Oleidesulfovibrio alaskensis DSM 16109: one gene and its partner. Each later gene encodes a partner of the first gene's protein in a complex. Links are inferred from orthologs where the notes say so. Each region holds a gene or a part of one and is shown on either strand. Other genes may lie near its edges. The genes, in order: hslU and hslV.

Region 1 (14,995 bases):
TTTTTCAGGGGCCGTCTCAAACATGGTTGTCCTCCAGCAAAGGGATGCAAAATGCACCCGCACCTTATCAAATGAGATAAAAGGTGCAACGTTGATCATTTACTCAATCGGCTGTTTGTGAACAGAAGGACATACCAGCACAACGCCCTGTTAGCAGGGCACAACAGCAAACAGGCCTAACCCGCATCTCTATTGCAAAGGAGATATTCCGATATTGTGAAATTTATAATTATCTGATCAGCCTTATACTCAGCCTTCTCCCACTGACAGCCAACAAAAACCCCGCCTTCTCAGACGGGGTTCGCATACGCACATTGACAGGTAAAAGCCATGCCGCCGGCATGCAGTTTCAGTCCCGCAGCATGGCGCGACACCTCACAGTCGCCCCGCACAAGACCGCCGTGGCAGAAAATTATTCATCCTTCTGGTCTGCGGATGAACTTTTACGTTTCTGCCTGCGTGTTTCACTTTTCTTGTCTCCAAAAGCACGCAGCCCCTCGGCAAGCGCCGTCAGTTTCTTTTCTACCAGATGATACACCGTGCCGGCCGGGAACTTTCCGGACTTGCTCCGCTTACCAGCAGGCATACCGGTAAGAACCTCAATGCCATGATCAACATGGTCAACGGCCCATATGGAAAATTTCCCCTCCGCCACGGCCCGCACAACATGCTCGCGCAGCATAAGGTCCTTCAGGTTGGCTTTGGGTATGAGCACCCCCTGCGTTCCCGTCAGACCTTTCTTTTCACAACAGGCGAAAAAACCTTCGATTTTTTCATTTACACCACCAATGGGCTGCACTTCGCCACGTTGATTGACCGAACCTGTCACAGCTATTCCCTGCCGGATGGGCACACCACTGAGGCTTGAAAACAGAGCATACAATTCAGTGGACGAGGCGGAGTCCCCGTCCACACCGCCGTAGGACTGCTCAAAAGCGATGGAAGCCGCCAGACTGAGGGGCTTGTCCTGCGCAAAGTTCTGCCGCAGATAACCTGCCAGAATAAGCATGCCTTTATTGTGAATGGCACCCGAAAGATCCGCCTCGCGCTCGATATTGATAATACCTTCACGCCCCATCGAGGTGTTGGCAGTAATGCGCGAAGGCTTACCAAACATGTAGTCACCCAGCGAATACACAGCCAAACCGTTCACCTGCCCCACAACTTCGCCATCCGTATCAATAAACACACTGCCGCGGTCTATCATTTCCTGCAGTTTTTCTTCCATCAGGCTCGCGCGGTCTATCCTGGCCTTGATGGCTTCATCCACATGCCGGGCTTCCACCCGGGCATACTCCGCAAGTCTGGCAATATGGCTCGATTCTTCCATAACATCGCGCAACACAGGAAACGAGGTTGAAATCTTTTCCTGCCTGCCTGCATAGCGCACGCCTTCCTCCATCAGCCGGGCCACGGCAGAACGGTCGAACGGAAGCAGGTTCTGCGCCCGCCCGAATGTTTTCATAAGGCGGGCGATTTCATTCACCGCCTCGCTGCTGCGCTCCATGGTGGAATCAAAATCAGCTCTGATTTTAAAAACCTTTACCATGTCAGGGTCGTAATTCCGGAGCATGTGGTATAGTTGCGGTGTGGCCAGCACCACGACTTTCACTTCCATTTTTATAGGCTCAGGCTTAAGCCCCGAAGTCGTAACAAAATACCATGGGTCAAACGTCTGGATTTCTGTCTCTGCATTTTTCAGTGCCCGTTTGAGGGTCTGCCAGACTCCGGGCTCCATGATCGCGTCCATCAGGTTGAGAACAAGATATCCTCCGTTGGCTTTGATGAACGAACCGGAAGCGATTTTAGTAAAATCGGTACGCCAGACTCCGCTACGGTCCATCACCCGGTCTATGCCCCCGAAAAGGTTGCGATATGTGGGGTACGACTCCACAATAACCGGACGCCCTTTTTTCTCTGCATTATCCACTATCAGATTCGCCTGATAGGGGTGAAGGATAGACTCTGCTGACACCGGCATCATAGGCATGCCCGGCATTCCCTGCGGAGTCTGACCTATCATTCGTATGGTATCCAGATTCTCAGCCATATCAGCCAGCATGGCGTCAAGATGACGGATCACCTTTTCATCTTTAAACGATTCATACAGGGGCTGGGCAAGTTCAGCGGCTGCATTGCCGAACATAAGCTTGTCTACTTCTTCACTTTTCTTCTTAACTTCTTTCTGCAGGTGCCGCACTTCAAGAAAGATGGCATCTATCTCTTCTTTCAGTTCTTTGTATTTTTTCTGCAGGCTTTCCAACTCTTCCTGAGGAAAACGTCCCTTATCCGCCATTTCCTCAAGTTTCATCAGGTGAACCGGCTCTCCGTCCACCAGCGGAACGATATCGGGGCGCTGCACCTGCCCCATCTGCATATTGACCAGCACAAATCCCGCATCACGCACACGTGCTTCAAGGTTTTTAAAAAAATCACGTGTCTTTCTGTCATGCGCCTCAATTATTTCATTCTTGCTGTTGATATATTCCTGACTTTCAAACAGCTGAGGTACTTCACGTTTGATATCTTCCAAAAACTGCTGCACGGCTTCTTTAAAACGCCGTCCTTCTCCCGCGGCAAAGCGCAGCAGCGCCGGCTCATCCGGATTGCTGAAATTATTCACATAACACAAGTCATCAGGTGTACGATCTTCCGCTGTATGATTCTTCAACAGCCGCTTGACCATTGCCAGCTTGCCGATACCGGCAGCACCGGTCACAAAAATATTGTACCCTTTCGCCTCGATACCCATTCCCATACGGAAAGCATCAACCCCCCGGCGCTGACCGATAATATGCTGCTGCTCATCCAGCTCCTCGGTGGAATCAAAAGGCAGGGACTCCGGGTCAAGAGTCCAGCGCAACTGCTCGACGGGGACAACGGGAATCTGTTTTCTGGTCATTGCACTCTCCATTACGCGCCGGTTTTCTTTATCTTTACAGGAATTCGCCGCGGCTCTGGTCTTCTGCATTTCGGCATACGGATACGCACCACGTCGTTATCCAGCTCCGCTTCCACTTCATCAGTCCTGACCTTGCACGGAAGCCGGAACCGCGTTTCGTAAACGCTGCGCTGACTGGTACACGCGCAGGAACTGCGCTGGTCACAGCGCATACTCAACATGTCACCGGTGACGCTTATTTCGATATCTTCCGGCTTCATACCCGGCAGATGCGCTTCCACCAGCACTTCTTCACTGTTTTCCGTCATCTGAACCGCAGGTTCCAGCAGCGGTCTGCACACAGACGGCAGGCCAAGCCCGGAACATAACCTGTCAAACATACTGTCACTTTCAGATTTAATTCTCTGCAGCTCCTCATTTTTCCATATCTTCAAATCAGCCACGACCCTCACCTCCGTAAGCGCGTGAATACAGGTTCATAGTCTGTAGCATTACTATAAAACCCCAATGAGGTGAACATGTTTGCCAAAAAAAGACATAACAGGAAAAAGATATAAAAAAAGGCGCCCGCAGGCGCCCTTAATCAACAGAAGTTTCAAAAATTTTATTCTGAACGCTCTGTGATTTCAAGAAGATGAAAACCGAACTGGGTACGCACAGGACCGTGCACCACGTTCAGATCGCCGCTGAACACGACTTCATCAAACTCCGGTACCATCTGGCCCTTGCGGAATTTACCGAGATCTCCGCCCCTGCGGCCGGACGGGCAGCGGGAATGTTCGCGGGCGATATCAGCAAAAGCCTCACCGGCTTCGATGCGTTTTTTCAGCTCAAGGCAGGCTTCTTCAGTATTCACAAGAATGTGTCTTGCACTTGCAGTTTGCATTTTGTCCTCCTGGGATTGGTCGTCACAAGTGATATCATGCCTTTTGCCACGACAGACGGCACGATGCAACATGATTCGCCTTGCGTAGCGCCGTCGTGCGGAGTATACCCCGAAAGCGCAGCCGGATGGCGCGTATTTTTCTAGGAGGCTCTAACCTATGACTGACGATCAGAACCAGACAGGCAGTGACAGCTTCGCTGACCTTCTTGACCAGTACTCCCCTGAAGCCGGATCCCCCCTTAGGGTAGGAGAAAAAGTAAAAGGCTCCGTTGTGGCCATGGATGAAAGCAGTGTGTTCATCGCCACCGGATCCAAGGTTGACGGCGTGATAGATGCGGAGGAACTGAAAGACAAAGAAGGCAATGTCACCTGCGCGGTGGGAGATGAACTCGACCTGTATGTAGTGGCAATCACACAGGGCGAAGTACGCCTTTCCCGCTCTGCGGGCAGTGCAGGCAGCGCCATGGCACTTACAGAGGCATTTGAAAACGGCGTGCCTGTGGAAGGCAAAGTCACCGCCCAGTGCAAAGGCGGATTCAATGTCGAGGTGATGCAGCGCAGGGCCTTCTGTCCGGTTAGCCAGATCGACAGCCGCTTTGTGGAAAATCCTGAAGAATACCTCGGTCAGACTTTCCAGTTCATGATCACCCGCTGCGAAAACAACGGCCGCAACGTTGTTGTCTCGCGTCGCGTACTGCTTGAGGCTCAGCAGGAAGAAAGCCGTAAAGAGTACATGAAGACACTGAATGAAGGGGATGTCGTCGATGTATGCATCACCCGTCTGACCAACTTCGGTGCATTTGCCGAACTGGCTCCCGGAGTCGAAGGACTCATTCATATTTCCGAACTCGGCTGGGCCCGTGTCCAGAGTGCGGACGAAGCCGTCACCCAAGGTGATACACTGCGCGCCAAGGTGCTTAAAATCGAAAGCACCGCCAAAGGACTGCGCATTGCTCTTTCTGCAAAGCAGGTGATGGAAGACCCGTGGAACACCGTAGCAAACAGACTTGCCGCAGGAACCGTGGTGGAAGGCAAAGTTGTGCGCTGCACCCCCTTCGGGGCTTTTGTCGAGGTGCTTCCCGGTATTGAGGGTCTCGTGCACATCAGCGAAATGTCGTGGACCAGGCGCATTCTCAAAGCCGAGGACGTGGTCACTCCCGGAGACACAGTTTCCGTAAAAATCAAAGATATCGACAGCGCCAAACGGCGGATAAGCCTGAGCCTGAGAGAAGCCGAAGGTGACCCGTGGGACGGCGCCGCCGAAAAGTTCGCCCCCGGAACCGAAGTAACCGGTACGGTTGAAAAATGCGCTAAATTCGGGATGTTTGTTAACATCGCTCCGGGAATAACCGGACTGTTGCCTCAGTCCCGCATCAGTGCAGCTCCCAAGTCCGGTCTGGCAGGGTGCAAACCCGGTGACACCGTCACTCTGGCGGTCATGGAAATCAATCCTGCGGAACGCAAAGTGACCCTGACCACCAAGGACGCTGCCCGCCAGGAAGATGCAGAAATACCTGCAAGCTACCGCGTGCAGCCCAAGTCGTCGCAGGGCGGCGGATTCGGCACACTGGGGCAGGCGCTTAAAGACGCACTTAACAAAAAGTAGCCGTCACGGATAATGACAAAGGGGGCCGCAAGCCCCCTTTTTTGTACACATCACCCTGCTGTCACCTCCGCGGCGAATGCTCCCGCTGCAGCCAGCGCCCTGCGGCCTGCATGGAACCGCGTGTATGTACTGACAAAGCCATGCACCGTGGGATACAGAGCCAGCCTTGCGGAAACGCCGGCCGCGCGCAGCCGCTGCACAAACAGTTCGCCGTCTGACCGCACCGGATCATAAACAGCATTAAACACTGCCGCCGGTGCCACGCCCTGCAGATTCTCTGTATAAAGAGGAGACACGGCAGGATCATCACAGGCCATTCCCTGCGGCAGGTAGGCGTTATAATACCAGCGGACAGACTCTTCCGTAAGGCCGAATCCGGTAGCACACTGACTGTGTGACGCACCGCTGCTTGCCATATCGACGCACGGATAAAAAAGAATCTGCCCCCGCAACGCCTCCAGCCCCGCATCCCGGGCATACACAGCCAGCGCGGCAGCCAGCTGGCCTCCTGCACTATCGCCCGCGACCACCATTCTGCCACCGTTGACCCCGGCTTCTGCCGCATGGGCGCCCAGCCAGTGCAAAGCGCAGATACAGTCGTCCTGAGCCACCGGATAGCGATGCTCCGGTGCAAGGCGATACCCCGCAGCGGCGACGGCCAGCCCGCTGCGCAAGGCAAGCTCGCGGCACATGGCTTCATGCGAGTCAATGCTTCCCTTAACAAACCCACCACCGTGCAGAAACAAAATCACCGGCAGGCAGCTATCAGCAACCGGACGGTATATCCTCAGCGGAATCGAGCCGCGGAAGACAGGCACGGCATGCTCTTCCACCGCGGCCATGGCCGGAGCCTGCTCAATACCTGTCCTCAGCCTCTGTTCATAATCATTTCGTATGTCTGCAATATCCTGCCGGGCAAGCGGCACGCCGCTGCCCGCGGCTGCGGCCAGAAACGCGCCGGTTTCCTCGTCCATAGTGTCATACCCTTCAATGCAGGTGACGGGTATCGTTGCCGATTCGTTCGCCATGACGGCCTCCTGTACAGATATGTCGTATCAGACAGCGTCTGATATGCAGCACGGTGGTTTACAACACAAAAATAAGCTCTATTATCGTTACGTATTGCCACGGCCTCCAGTTTTGAACCAAGGCAGGTTACAAGGAGTAACTTATATGAACCGATACACCAAACGCCTTCAGCTCACGTTGCTGACAACCGTATTCGCGCTGGCCGCCACCATGGCCCACGCGGCCGGAGTTCCTGATTTCACCGCACTGTCCGCAAAAGCCGGACCGGCAGTTGTCAACATCAACACCGAAAAAAGCGTGGAAAACAAAATTCCCGAACAATGGAGAGAATTCTTCCAGAACAGACCCCACGGTCTGCCTTTTGATGATTTCTTCAACCAGTTCGAGCGTTTTTTCAACCAGCCCCAGCGCCCGCGCAAACAGCGCTCGCTCGGTTCGGGCTTCATCATCTCTCCGGACGGATACATTGTCACCAACAACCATGTGATCGCCGGCGCCGATGTAGTTTCGGTAAACGTGGAAAGTGCCAAAGGCGAACCGGACACGTTTGAGGCCACTGTTGTCGGCACCGACAGCGAAACAGACCTCGCTCTGCTTAAAATCGATGCAGGCCGGCCGCTTGCCACCCTGCCGTTCGGTGATTCCGACGCACTTCAGGTCGGCGAATGGGTTATGGCCATCGGCAACCCCTTCGGTCTTGACCACTCGGTGACTGCAGGCATCATCAGCGCGCTGGGCCGCGATATCCGCTCCGGTCCATTCGACGATTTCATTCAGACTGATGCGTCCATCAACCCAGGCAACAGCGGCGGCCCCCTCATCAACAGTGACGGCAAAGTGATAGGCATCAACACAGCCATCATAGCCAGCGGTCAGGGCATTGGATTTGCGGTACCCAGCAACCTTGCAAGAAGGGTCATAGAAGAACTGAAGACAAACAAGCGGGTGGCCCGCGGCTGGATAGGCGTCACCATTCAGGACATTGACGAAAATACCGCCAAGGCGCTGGGACTTAAAAACACCAGAGGCGCGCTCATCGGCAATGTCCTCAGCGGGGAACCCGCAGACAAAGCCGGAATACGCGCGGGCGATATCATCATCAAAGTGAACCGTAATGAGATTTCCGGTGCCTCTGACCTGTTGCGCACCATCGCCGACCTGTCCCCCGGAGACAAGGCCACAGTGGTCGCCGTGCGCAACGGTGCGCAAAAGACCTTCACTCTCACGCTGGGCGAGAGAGGAACAGAAATGGCAGCCCGCGATGAAACCCCGCAGCAGAAGCAGAATGCCGCCACAGGTCAGCTGGGGCTCAAGCTGCGCCAGATGACAGAACAGGAAGCCGGACAGCTTGGTCTCGAATCAACCAATGGACTGCTTGTGGTGGGTATCCAGCAAAATTCACCCGCCGCCATGGCAGATCTGCGGCCCGGCGATGTGATCCTGATGGCGAATCTGAAGCCTGTGAACACCGTCGGCCAGCTGCAGAAAATTGTTGAAGGCGACGCCGCAAAGCGCGGAGCCATCATGTTCCAGATATACCGCAGGGGTGAGACGTTTTTCCGCACGCTCTCCCTGAGTGCCGAATAAAGCCTGTTCACCGCCTCATCAAGGGGATGCGCCATGCGCATCCCCTTTTCTTTTCCCCTTTTGCCCTTGTCTGTGCTGTGACAGATGCTTACAGTTGGCATCAGCCACGCATGCTGCTGCTGTCTCTGCCCGCCGTCCGCTTTTTTCACGGCCCGGACAGCCACACACTGCGCGCTGATATCATATGTCTTTCAAGGAGCAACCATGAGCGTACTCACGCCCAGAGAAATCGTTTCAGAACTGGACAAGTATATAATAGGTCAGGAACAGGCAAAACGAATGGTGGCGGTGGCACTGCGCAACCGCTGGCGCCGGCAACAGCTGGAACCTGCCATCAGAGATGAAGTGGCTCCCAAAAACATCATCATGATGGGCCCGACCGGTGTGGGCAAGACGGAAATCGCCAGACGGCTCGCCAGGCTTTCTTCCTCCCCCTTTCTGAAAGTCGAAGCCACCAAATTCACCGAAGTGGGTTATGTGGGGCGTGATGTGGAGTCCATGATCCGCGACCTGATGGAGATCAGTGTCAATCTGGTACGGGAAGAGGAACGGGACAGTGTCAAAACCCGCGCGGAAGCCGCAGCAGAAGAACGGCTTCTTGACCTGCTGCTCCCCTCTTCCCCTGCTGTAAACACAAGCTTCGACACCCCGCAGACACCTGCAGGCGGCGCAGAAAATACCCGCAACAAGTTGAGAACGCTCTGGCGTGAAGGCAGGCTTGATCACAGGGAAGTGGAAATGGAAGTGGAAATGCAGTCCGGTCCGCAGATGGATGTCATGACCATGCCGGGCATGGAGGACATCGGTTCGCAGTTCAAGGATATGTTCAGCAAGGCATTTCCGCCTAAACGCAAACGGCGCCGCATGAAGGTGGGTGACGCCTATGCCATTCTGCTGCAGGAAGAATCGGAACGGCTCATCGACCATGAAAAGGTCATAGAACTGGCAAGAGAACGCGCAGAACAGACAGGCATTATCTTTCTGGATGAAATAGACAAAATAGCCAGCAGTCAGCAAGGCGGCAAAACCGCCGACATATCGAGAGAAGGTGTCCAGCGTGACCTGCTGCCCATTGTCGAAGGCTCTGCGGTCAATACCAAATACGGCATCATACACACTGACCATATCCTCTTCATCGGAGCGGGAGCATTCCACTACAGCAAACCTTCCGACCTTATTCCCGAACTGCAGGGGCGTTTTCCGTTGCGGGTGGAGCTGACGGCGCTTGGCAGCAAGGAATTTCTCCGCATTCTTACAGAGCCGAAAAACGCCCTGACCGTACAGTACAAAGCTCTGCTGGCCACCGAAGGTGTGCAGATAGAATATACCGAAGATGCGCTGGAGGCTGTGGCCGACTTTGCACAGGAAGCAAATCAGGAAACAGAAAACATCGGCGCACGTCGCCTGTATACCATAATGGAAAAAATTCTTGCAGATCTTTCTTTTGAAGCTCCTGACAAAAGCGGAGAGCGTATAGTCATAGACAGGGAATATGTCCGGCAGCATCTTGCAGATATCACTGCAAACAGGGATCTTACCCGTTACATACTCTAAACCGTGATACGGAGCATACCGTGCAGAACGATGCGTTCAAATCCAAGGTTCTCATTGAATCCCTGCCCTACTTCCGCCAGTTCAGCGGTGAAACAGTTGTCATAAAATACGGTGGCAACGCCATGATAGACGAAAGTCTGAAGCAGGCTTTTGCTCTGAACATCGTGCTGCTCAAGTATGTCGGGGTCAATCCTGTTGTTGTACACGGCGGAGGCCCCCAGATAGGCCGCATGCTGCAGCAGCTGAACATTCCCACAAACTTCCGCGAAGGCCTGCGTGTGACGGATGACGCCACCATGGACGTTGTGGAAATGGTGCTGGTCGGCAAGGTGAACAAGCAGATCGTCAACCTGCTGAATCTGAGCGGCGCCAAGGCTGTGGGGCTTTCGGGCAAAGACGGCCAGCTGATCAGGGCCCGCCAGATGGAAATGGTGATCAGCAAAGAGGCTCAGGCACCAGAAATCATTGATCTGGGCAAAGTGGGAGAAGTGACAGGAGTGGAAACAAAACTGCTGCACAGCCTGCAGCGGGACGGCTTCGTTCCCGTCATTGCCCCTGTGGGCGTGGACGAAAACGGAGAGACTTACAATATCAACGCCGACCTTGTGGCCGGTGCGGTAGCCGGTGCACTGGGAGCAAAAAGGCTTCTGCTGCTCACTGATGTTCCGGGCATTCTGGATAAGGACGGCAGACTCATATCTTCGCTCGATACAGCCCGCACCATGCAGCTGTTTGAAGACGGTACACTGAAAGGCGGCATGCTGCCCAAGGTCAAGTGCTGTCTGGAAGCTCTTGAGGACGGGGTTGAAAAGGCCATGATCATTGACGGACGCATCGAAAACTGCGTGCTGCTTGAGCTCTTTACCGATCACGGCATCGGTACGGAGATCACCAGGGCCTGTTCCTGATTACAACCGGCAGGCGGAACCGCCGGGTTCCGCCTGCCGGACAACATGCATGCCGGACAATCTCTTGCTAGCGGCGCAACAGCATCACAGCATCGTCGCCGTCACGCTCCGACACAAGGACATTGACCTGCTCGTCCCTGCCTGTTGTGAGTGACTTGCCCACATAATCAGCATGTATAGGCAGCTCTCTATGCCCTCTGTCCACCAGAACCAGCAGCTCGACCCTCTCCGGCCGACCGTAATCAAGAATAGCTTCAAGTGCGGAACGGATGGTTCTGCCTGTATAGAGCACATCGTCCACCAGCACTATCCGGGCGTCATCCACGGCAAAAGGCAGCTCCGTGCGGTTGATCATGGGCTGGGTGTCAAGACTGGTCCAGTCATCCCGGTAAAGATTGATATCCAGACTGCCCAGAGCAACCTCTCTGCCCAGCCGGGCGGACAAAAGACCACGCAGTCTGCCCGCTATGTCCACCCCGCGGCGCTGGATGCCCACCAGAGCAAGATTGTCCGCGTCTCCGTGGCGTTCAAGTACCTCACAGGCCAGCCGCTCAAGCGTTCTGGCTATGTCCTGTGCCGAAAGAATGCACTTTTTCTGCATAAAAAACCCTTTCCGGTCTTGCGTTAGCTTTTTGCGTCCCCATATGTATAGCGTTATGCGGGGCAAGGCAAATGGACAGCCACAAACCGCATTTGACTTTTCCTGTTAAATTCTGTATATTTATCAGGTCGATACATAAAACGAAACACATTGGAAAAATCTATGATACCATTGGTTTTTCCATGGAGGATTCACAATGATCACACTGCAGGAAAGCGCCGGCAAAGAGCTGGACGCCTATTTCACCGACAAAGAAAAATCTCCCATCCGCATTTACCTCGCCCCCGGCGGCTGCAGCGGTCCCCGTCTGGCGCTGGCGCTGGATGAACCCGGTGAAGCCGACACGACGGAAGACGCAGGTGGATATACCTTTATCATGAACACCGGACTGTTTGAGCAGGTAGGTAACGTAACCATCGACCTGACATGCAGCGGGTTCACCCTGACTCCCGAAATTCCCCTGCCGGGCGGCGGCGGGTGCAGCGGCTGCGGTAGTTCCAGCAGTTGCTGCAGCTAATATAGCGCGCACACCAACGGCCCTTCGGGGCCGTTTTTTTTATTGCGGCTTCCCATGCCAACCTTCCACGGAAACGGGCAATTTTCAACCATGCTAGAGTTTTCATCTATGGGTTTTGCCGTTTGCATTGACAAAGCTTGCTGCGGCCCTTACTTGTTGCCCATACCAGAACCGTGGAGGAACGGAATGTTCGAACTTACCGATACCGCTCACAAGGAGCTGGAATCCTACTTTGCGGACAAGGAGCGCACTCCTATCCGTGTGTATCTTGCGCCCGGTGGCTGAAGCGGCCCCAGGCTGGCATTGGCTCTGGATGAGCCAAACGAATCTGACAACGTATACGAAGTGAAAGGTTTCACCTTTGCCGTAAACAAAGAACTGATGGAACGGGCGGAGTCCATCAGGATTGATCTCTCATACATGGGATTTCAAGTTGAATCCGGTCAGCCTCTCGGCAGCGGCGGCGGCTCTTGCAGCAGCTGCTCCTCCTGCGGCTAGACAAACACCCGCACCACCGGCCTTCCCGCAGGGAAGGCCTTTTTCATGCACACACAAAAAGCGGGGCCGCCATATGGCGGCCCCGCTTTACCTGTTCAGGCATACTGTTTTTTCCACTCCTGCAAAAAAAGCAGTGCTGTTTCCAGCTCCGTCAGAGTGCCTTTACGCTGCCGCACCGCCCAGCACAGATCATCAAATGACGCATCTGCCGGCAGGCCCAGGCGTTCGAGCAACTGCCCGAGCTCCGCTGTGAGCTCCGATGGCAGTTGCGCGCCGTGCAGGGCACTTTCCAGCGTACGGCGCACTGCCGGCCATGAGGGACGCTTTGCACGCACAAAATCAAGCAAGGCCTGCATCCGGTGCTCATAAGTATGCTCACGCAGCACCCTTTCTCTGGCACGAAGAGCATACGCCTGCCGCGCCTCTTCATCCTCCAGATAGTCCCGGATCAACCCGTGCATCTCCTCCACAGAGCTGAAGGTGACAAGTTCATCACAGGCAAAAAGTTCGGGCAGCAACGACCGTTGGTCCACAAGCTGAAACGCGCCGCACGCCGCCAGTTCAAATGTCCGGGGATTAACAAAATCTCCGCGGCCGACCAGTTCACTGGCGTGCACACTTGAATGCAGGTTAAGGTTGATACGGGTGGCATTATAAATTCTAACCGCATCTTCGGGTGAAACGCGCGCCCCGCCAAGCTGTACATGGCGCTGAAGCAAAGGCTCGCCTTCCCACTCCGTACCCCATATTTTAAAATCATATCCGGTAAACTGCCTGAACGCCAACCGTCTGTTGGGATAACCGGCCCCCATAAACGAGACATCGGCACCAAACCGGCGCTTTTCCACGGGGCTGAGGTCCACAGGCTTATGGAACGAGGCAAGAGCCGCCAGAGGCAGATACAGAGCGCCTTCCACACCCAGTTCTTCCAGCTTGTCCAGAAAATCATCCTTCTGGATAACTGCAAAAAAGTCATAGTACGGTGCAAAAGCACGCCAGTATGTGAACAGCCGATGGTCTTCCACAAACCACATGGCCGTTGCCACCCCGTCTCTGCGCAGCCTTTTGAGCGCCTGTCTGCTCAGAGGGGCCTGAGCAAGCGCCAGCACCAGATCAGGCTCAAAGGTCTCCACCTTGGCCAGCACCGCCTGCGAGACCACCTGCAGAAAACTGTTTTCCAGATACTCCAGACGATCGGTGGTGACACGCAACCCCTTCAACGCCGAAAAGGCCGAATGAAAATCCGGAGCCTCGAAAACCTCGACGGTATGCCCCAGATTACGTAACGCATCAACGCAGTACCGTCCCACGGGCAACGATCCGCCATACATGGGAAGCACCACCAGCACCCGCGCCTTTTCACCGCGCGACGCAGCATCATCACAAAGGGAACTGTTCATCATCACCTCGAAATAAATCAGCAGAAACCCGGCACGTCCGCGACATCCGGAAAGTCCCGCCCCGCCGCGTCCAGCATCCAGTCGCTCTCGCTGAAAAGAAAACGGCCCAGACTGTCCTGCAGTGCCATATCCTGCATGGCGCTCAGGCCTATGAGCCCGGCCCCTGCATTGGCCGTTTCCGGGCACACATGCTCCGCAACCAGCCGCCTCAGCTCCCGCCGCTCCGGCGCGGCCATATCCTCTCCGAACACGGGCAGATACGTCACACCCACGGCATCAAACATGCTGACAAGACCGGACAGATGCTCCGGATACGCTTCTGCGGCCTTACCGGCCAGCACCTGAAGAAACCGTTTGTCGGCAAAGGGAGCGAGGCAGGCCACGGACACAGGACACGGCCGGTTTTCCTCGCACGGGGAGCACTGAACCAGTCCTTGCCAGACTCTGTGCCCCATACCGTAAGGGCCCGTCTCGAAGCACCAGGCGGAAGAAAGAAAAAAAGCCTGCACGGGCGTACCCAGATGAGCAGCAAGATGCATGGTGCCGGTATCGGGAGTTATCAGCGTATCCAGCGTACCCACAACTTCGGCAAGGTCCGTGTACCCTGTTTTGCCCGCCAGCGTTACGGTACGCTCCACCATGGGGCCGGAAAAGTGGCGCATCAGCTGTCTGGCCAGCGTTTTTTCCGCAGCGGTGCCCAGCAGTGTTATTGCCGGACCTCCGGTTCCCTCAAAAACCGCCTGCACACAGGCGGCAAGCACTGCAGGCGGCAACGAGCGGCGTGAATCACGTCCGGCCAACACCACGCCTATACCGCCTCCCCCGCGTGCCGCCACGGGATTAACTTCTCCTGCACACACAGGGTTGCGCGCAAAATATGCCCAGAAGTCAACAAGATTGAGCGGTGCTATGCGGCGTTTTCTTGTCCAGCGAAAGGCCAGTCTTGCCCACAGCGGCACCTCAGGCTGCCCGCTGCGCATGGCATAACCGCGCACACTGTCAGCATCAAACAAAGCGGACAGCGAAAAATTAAGACGCGAAAAATTAAGATTATATACAGCGTCAAAACGCTCTGAAGCCAGCCTGCCGAACAGCATTCTGCTTGCGGCAAACACTTCCGCCGGAGAACCCGCTCCTCTGTGTGCCGCAAGGCCGTGCACGCAGAGCTGAGGATATACCAGACGGGCAAGCGGAACCAGCGAACTGTCCACAGCCAGATGCACCTCGTCATAGCGGCCGAGCAGCGTCAGAATGAGCCGCTTGGTCTGTATAATGTCCCCGAATCGGGCAAGCTGAATCACCAGTGCTTTTTTCATGTATTCTCTCTATGCGTAATACCTTTTTTTACTAGCCTATTCCGTCATCAGCGGCAAGAAGACCACACCGGCACTTTCCCCTTTTCCTTTACAGCGCACAATTGTATAACGCGGCAATGCGATATTACCCCATGTTGCTCAATCTTCAGGGAGCCGCCTGCCTCATCGTCGGCGGCGGGGAAGTAGGCAGG
Region 2 (6,003 bases), 120 kb from region 1 along the record:
GATTTTAAGCGGAATACGTGCCTTGATGGGCTTTTCCATGTCCACGCCGAACAGATCGACATGGGTGAAGAAAGGCTTGTAAGGATGGCGTTCGATCTGCCAGATAAGGCAAGGAGCGGTTTCGCCTTCGATATCAAGGTTGAAGACCGTGGTCTTGCCGGCGGTTTCGTACAGCTTTTCCAGCTGGGTACCGTCAATAGCTACGGGAATGTTTTTGCCCTCGCTATTGTAGAAAATGCCGGGAACCTTTTTGGCGGTGCGCAGCTTGCGATTGGCACCTTTGCCCAGTCCTTCACGCTTCTGGACGCTCAGTGTCATCTGCTGGGACATAAGTTCTCTCCTTTCAAAAAACGTCGCGCTTATTGGCTGCGCGTGTGATACGGTGTTTACAGGCTACACAAAAAGCACGCTGACGGACGATTCCGTGTGGATATTATGGATGGCCTTTGCCAGCAATCCCGCAACGGAAAGTACCTTCAGTTTGCTGCATGCCTGAAGTTTGGACCCGAGCGGAATGGTGTCGGTGACAACCACCTGCGAGAAAGAAGATTCGCAGAGCCGCTCAATGGCCGGTCCGGACAGGACAGGGTGCGTTGTGCAAGCCATCACTTCCTTGGCTCCCTTGGTAAGCAGAACATTGCCTGCGGCTACCATGGTGCCGGCTGTGTCGATCATATCATCAACGACAATGGCTGTTTTGCCTTTCACTTCGCCGATAACGTTCATGGCCTCGGCCTGATTTGGTTTATCGCGTCGTTTGTCGATGATTGCAAGAGAAGCGCCCAGACGTTTGGCATAGGCGCGTGCGCGTTCCACACCGCCCGCATCGGGCGATACGATAACAATGTCGTTGGTGACAGTCTGACGCAGGTAGTCAAGAATGACAGGTGCGGCGTACAGGTTGTCCACCGGACAGTTGAAAAATCCCTGAATCTGTCCCGCGTGCAGATCCACCGTGACAAGCCGGTGCATCCCCGCAGCTTCCAGCAGGTCCGCCATCAGTCTGGCGCTGATGGGAGCGCGCGGGCTGACCTTGCGGTCCTGACGGGCGTACCCGTAGTAGGGGACAACCGCAGTCACACGTCCGACACTGGCTCTTTTCAGAGCGTCAAGCATCAGGCTGAGCTGAATCAGGTTGTCGTTGACAGGAGCGCAAGTCGGCTGGACGATGAAAACATCATCTCCGCGAACATTGTCGCCTATTTCGATTCTGATTTCACCGTCACTGAATGTTTCGCACAGCGTGGGGGTCAGATGGCAGCCGAGGTGGTTGCATATGGCGCTGGCTAATTCCGGATTGGCGGTGCCGGTAATAATTTTTAAATCGCCATGCATGGTAATAGATCCGGGACTTTTTTATGGTTCACGCAAAAAAAATGGCAGGGGCGGAAGGACTTGAACCCTCGAATGACGGGACCAAAACCCGTTGCCTTACCAACTTGGCGACACCCCTGCATTATAGTCGGTGGACGTATACTGCAATGCTTCTTTGACAGAAGTGGAGCATTGCCGCCTCGGCCTGAGCCTTGTCCCTGAAAAGGCCGAACAGACTGGAACCGCTGCCGCTCATCAGAGCAGCCGAAGCGCCGTGCGCAAGAAGCGTGTTCTTGTGCTGTCTCAGTTCGGAATAGGCCGAGAAAACCACCGTTTCAAAGCTGTTAAAGAGCCACAGGGCACGAGAGACAGGTTTACTATCGGCTTGCCGTTCAGTTGTCAAGCTGCGGCAGGTATTTTTTTTCCTGCCTGCGCAGCCTGTTTCGGCCCGTACCGGGCGGTCCGGCCCTGTTGTCTGCAACTGTGCGCAGGCCGCCGGTGCGTGCGCGGCGGGCAACTGCCCGCACGGGTGATGCAGCCCGCTCCGGTAAAGAGTGTCCCACCGGTTATAAGCCCATGGAGTGGAAACCTGAACTCCGGGGCAGACTAGTACAAGGTGCCACCCGGAAAGGTCAAGGGGCGCGGGGACAAGTTTTTCACCTACGCCTGTTGCAAGGCACGGCGTGTTATGCAGAAAAAAGGGCACATCGGCACCTACCTGCGCAGCTATTTTTGCCAGAGCGGTGTCAGAAAAACGTGGAGCTCCTCCCGCGGTGTTCAGCAGCTTGAGCACTGCGGCCGCGTTGGCACTGCCGCCGCCCAGTCCGGCGCCGTCGGGTACCCCTTTTGCAAGGCGTACCTGCATGGGCGGCGGAGTACCGCCTGCTGCCGCGAACGTGTGCCATGCCTTGCAGATGATGTTTTTGTCGCCGCACAGGTCGGCCCGTTCGCTCAGCACGGTCACTCCATGCGTTGCGGGGCTGATTTCCATCAGGTCAAAAGGCTCTGACAGCGGATAGAACAGCGTGACCAGTTCGTGGTAGCCGTCAGGCCGCACTCCCGTTATCTCCAGAAACAGGTTTATCTTGCACCCCGAGCGGATGGTCTGTTGCGGAACGGTAAGCATTTATGCCCGCCGCGCGTTTTCCACGGTCAGGTGGTCATTGGTGAAAACACACAGCTCGCCCGCAATGGCCATGGCTTTGGTCACAATTTCCTGAGCGCTCAGGGCCGTGTGGCGTTGCAGTGCCCGTGCCGCGGCCAGAGCATAAGGGCCGCCGCTGCCGATGGCTGCCACGCCGTCGTCCGGTTCAATGACGTCGCCGGTGCCGCTCAGCATAAGCAGGGTGGTGCCGTCCGAAACGAGCAACATGGCCTCAAGTCTCCGCAGAAACTTGTCTTTTCTCCAGTCTTTCGCCATCTCAACGCTGGCGCGCAGCAGGTTGCCGCCAAATTCTTCCAGCTTGGCTTCAAAGCGTTCAAACAACGTGAACGCATCGGCCGTTGACCCTGCGAATCCGGCGATGATTCTATCTTTATATATGCGTCTGACTTTGCGGGCTCCATGTTTCATTACAATGGCCTGACCGAGCGTAACCTGTCCGTCACCGGCCATGGAAACACCTTCGTCATCTTTTACCGCCAGAATAGTCGTTCCTTTCAGATCCATATGTCTCTCGCTTTACAGGTCTGGCGCCGCATCTTGCGCAGCTTTCAACCAGATTGTGTACATTTGTGCCGTATGCAGCACGAAGGTTATTTTTGCGGGGGCGCCCTGACAGGCCAGAGCCTGTGCGGCACACGCCAGTGCCACCCGGGCGGCCGGCGATGCCGGATACCCGTATGTTCCGCAGCTTATGGCCGGAAAAGCCACATGGGCGAAACCGTTGCTGCGGCACAGGGTGAAGCAGGATTCGTACGCCTGTCGCAGGGTTGTCTCTTCATTGTTTTTACCGCCGCGCCACACGGGGCCGACAGTATGAATGACATGGCGGGCCGGCAGTCTGTGGGCAGGGGTGACCATGGCCTTGCCTGCGGGCAGTAGTCCGTGGCGGGCCACCCAACGCGAGCAGTCAGCCAGCAGCGCGGGGCCTGCGGCTGCATGTAAGGCTCCGTCAACACCCCCGCCTCCGGCCAGACGGCTGTTGGCCGCATTGACAACGGCGTCGGCTTTGAAAAGGGTCAGATCGCCCTGCAGTATTTCCAGACAGCCTGTTGCTGAAGACCATTGCATGCCGCAGCCCTCTACCAGAACTCCGCACGTTCTGCATGACGGGTGTCAAACCGTTCCAGTTCGGCCTTGTCATCCTCTGTGCGGGCAAGTGTTTCCGCCTGCTTGCGGTGAAATTCCACTTTGCGTTTGTTGTTGGCGTAGAGTGCGCTGTATGCCAGCTGCAGATGACCTTCAAACAATCGGTTGTTTTCTCCGAGCATGCGCCCGTAGTAGTAGTGAACTTCTGAATCTTCGGGCAGTTTCTGTAATACCTGCCGGTAGTATTCCACGGCTTTGTCCACCTGTCCGTTGTCTGCCAGCAGCCGTGCAAAGAAAAACAGCGCCATCAGGTCGTGCGGGTTGTTCATCACTGCCCGCTGCAGCAGTCCTGCTGCGCGCTTGCTGTCTCCTTTATTATAGTGGAAGCGCCCGGCCTCACGCAGGACGAGAGCGTCTGAAGGCGCAAGGCTGACTGCCTGATCAAAAAATTCCGCTGCGGTGGAGATTTTGTTCTGCCGCGCGTAGACAATGCCTTTGCCCATAAGGGCCAGTTCCGGCGGCAGTGTTCCGGAATTGTTGAAATAGTGCATTGCTGCTTCCTGATCGGCAAAGCGGGCCCTGATAAGGGTCTGGATGCGCCGGAAGCGGGTGTTGTCATCTTTGATTTCGCGCTGGGCAGCGGGCAGCAGGCGGACCTGATTGCTCAGATACTGTATACGCTGCTGTACGTCGGGGTGTGTGCTGAGATATTGCGGCACACCGCCGCCGCTGCGCCACTGCTGGTTCTGAATGTGTTTGAAGGCGCCGGGCAATCCCCAGGGTGAAAAACCCGCCTTGATCAGGTACTGCATACCCATCTGGTCGGCTTCGCGCTCATCTGTGCGGCTGTAGTTGAGCATGGCGGCCTGAGTGGCCGCGGCAGTGCCGAAAAGCATGGCGTCCTTGGCTTCCCCTTTGCCCAGCAGCAAACCGGCCAGCAGTCCGGCCATGGACAGCAGACTGACTTTTTGTGCGGCCTCGATGCGTTTGGCCACATGGCGCTGGGTCACGTGCGCCAGTTCGTGGGCCAGCACCCCCGCAACTTCCGATTCGTTTTCAAGATTGAGCAGCAGACCGGTGTAGACAAAAACGTATCCGCCGGGCGTGGCGAATGCGTTCATGTTATTGTCCAGCACCACGCTGGTTTCAAAAGGAAAAGGCTGAGGCGGAATGACGGCCTGCAGACGGGCCACAAGTTCCCGCACATAATCTGCTATTTCAGGATCTTCAATGATTGGCAGGCGGGATTTTACAAGAACTCTGAACTTTTTGCCCAGTTCGATTTCGTCTTTGACAGTGAATTCACCAAACCCGAAGGCGTGCGCCGGAGCGGCAGCAAGCGGTGCCAGAACAAGGTTCAGGCAGAGCACTGCGATTAGCAGAGCCGCGTACCGGCGCCGCACAGGGCGCCGGTAACGCGGAATGGTGAACTCGGGTGCTGCCATATCAGGCTATGTCCCAGACGGCTCCTGCGGGGGTGTCCTGTACTTCGACGCCCATACGCGCCAGCTCTTCGCGGATGGCGTCCGACCGTTCAAAGTCCTTGGCCTTGCGTGCTTCCTGCCGTTCGAGAAGCAGCGTTTCAACGCGGGCGGTATCAACGTCCCTGCGGGCTGCGCGGCAGTCTCTCATTTCGCGCAGAAACTCTGCCGGCTGCCGGGTAAACAGTCCGAGCACTGCGCCCCAGCGGGCCATCATGCTCTGCATGCGCAGCAGTGCATCACGGGCCTGCGCGCTTTTGCGCATGGTCTTGTCTTCAATGATGCGGTTTACCAGACGGACGAGACCGAAGATATGCCCCAGCGCTGCGGCTGTGTTCAGGTCATCTTCCATGGCTTCGTTCCACGCGCGTTCTGTTTCATCCATTTCGCTGAGTACTTCTTCGGGCAGGGGCGCTGCGGACCACTTGGTCTTCTGCAGTTCGTTTTCCACAAGATTCAGCGTCTGGTAGATGCGCCTCAGGTTTTTTTCCGCTTCATCCATACCGTCAAAGGTGAAGTCTATGGGGCTTCTGTAATGCTTGGTCAGCAGGAAATAGCGCAAAGTTTCCGGCAGGTATCCTTGCAGAATATCGCGTATGGTGCTGAAGTTGCCGAGAGATTTTGACATTTTTTCAGCATTGACCTGCACAAAGCCGTTATGCACCCAGTAGCGTGCAAATTCTTTACCGGTGGCGGCTTCGGTCTGGGCTATTTCGTTTTCGTGATGCGGAAACACAAGGTCCTGACCGCCGCCGTGGATATCAAGAGGCAGCGGCAGGTGTTTTTCGCTCATGGCCGAACATTCGATATGCCAGCCGGGCCGGCCGTTGCCCCAGGGGCTTTCCCAGTACGGCTCTCCGGGTTTTGCACTTTTCCACAAAGCGAAATCCAGCGGATCTTCCTTTTCTTCGCCCGGTGCCACCCGTGCTCCGGAGCGCATGTCATCCACATCGCGCC

The links.
Region 2: the proteins of hslU (region 1) and hslV are in contact, whole or in part, in a solved structure (PDB 1G4A), measured with the Escherichia coli proteins. The link is inferred for Oleidesulfovibrio alaskensis DSM 16109 from one-to-one orthologs.

What each region holds. Positions count from the first base shown.
Region 1 is NZ_AXWQ01000004.1:9,183-24,177, forward strand. Bases 7,398-10,389 are described here. They hold hslU (ATP-dependent protease ATPase subunit HslU), read left to right. Parts: upstream 7,398-8,214; coding sequence 8,215-9,564; downstream 9,565-10,389. Other genes in these bases: H586_RS0100110 (DegQ family serine endoprotease), read left to right, coding at 7,398-8,010; argB (acetylglutamate kinase), read left to right, coding at 9,585-10,389. Also shown: H586_RS17675 (hypothetical protein), read right to left, coding at 1-99; H586_RS0100085 (Lon protease family protein), read right to left, coding at 413-2,902; H586_RS0100090 (Hsp20/alpha crystallin family protein), read right to left, coding at 2,914-3,345; H586_RS0100095 (peptidylprolyl isomerase), read right to left, coding at 3,507-3,788; H586_RS0100100 (30S ribosomal protein S1), read left to right, coding at 3,946-5,394; H586_RS17680 (alpha/beta hydrolase), read right to left, coding at 5,445-6,422; more of H586_RS0100110, read left to right, coding at 6,568-7,397; more of argB, read left to right, coding at 10,390-10,472; bifunctional pyr operon transcriptional regulator/uracil phosphoribosyltransferase PyrR, read right to left, coding at 10,540-11,073; H586_RS0100130 (IscA/HesB family protein), read left to right, coding at 11,270-11,590; H586_RS0100145 (CgeB family protein), read right to left, coding at 12,184-13,488; H586_RS0100150 (glycosyltransferase family 9 protein), read right to left, coding at 13,506-14,804; H586_RS0100155 (precorrin-2 dehydrogenase/sirohydrochlorin ferrochelatase family protein), read left to right, coding at 14,936-14,995. UniProt on the Escherichia coli protein: ATPase subunit of a proteasome-like degradation complex; this subunit has chaperone activity. The binding of ATP and its subsequent hydrolysis by HslU are essential for unfolding of protein substrates subsequently hydrolyzed by HslV.
Region 2 is NZ_AXWQ01000004.1:130,139-136,141, reverse strand. The notes cover bases 1,213-4,071. They hold hslV (ATP-dependent protease subunit HslV), read right to left. Parts: upstream 2,984-4,071; coding sequence 2,441-2,983; downstream 1,213-2,440. Other genes in these bases: H586_RS0100650 (M48 family metallopeptidase), read right to left, coding at 3,559-4,071; H586_RS0100655 (macro domain-containing protein), read right to left, coding at 2,996-3,547; ispE (4-(cytidine 5'-diphospho)-2-C-methyl-D-erythritol kinase), read right to left, coding at 1,457-2,440; H586_RS0100675 (ribose-phosphate diphosphokinase), read right to left, coding at 1,213-1,335. In the rest of the region: H586_RS0100680 (50S ribosomal protein L25/general stress protein Ctc), read right to left, coding at 1-330; more of H586_RS0100675, read right to left, coding at 394-1,212; more of H586_RS0100650, read right to left, coding at 4,072-5,010; cysS (cysteine--tRNA ligase), read right to left, coding at 5,012-6,003. UniProt on the Escherichia coli protein: Protease subunit of a proteasome-like degradation complex believed to be a general protein degrading machinery. The complex has been shown to be involved in the specific degradation of heat shock induced transcription factors such as RpoH and SulA.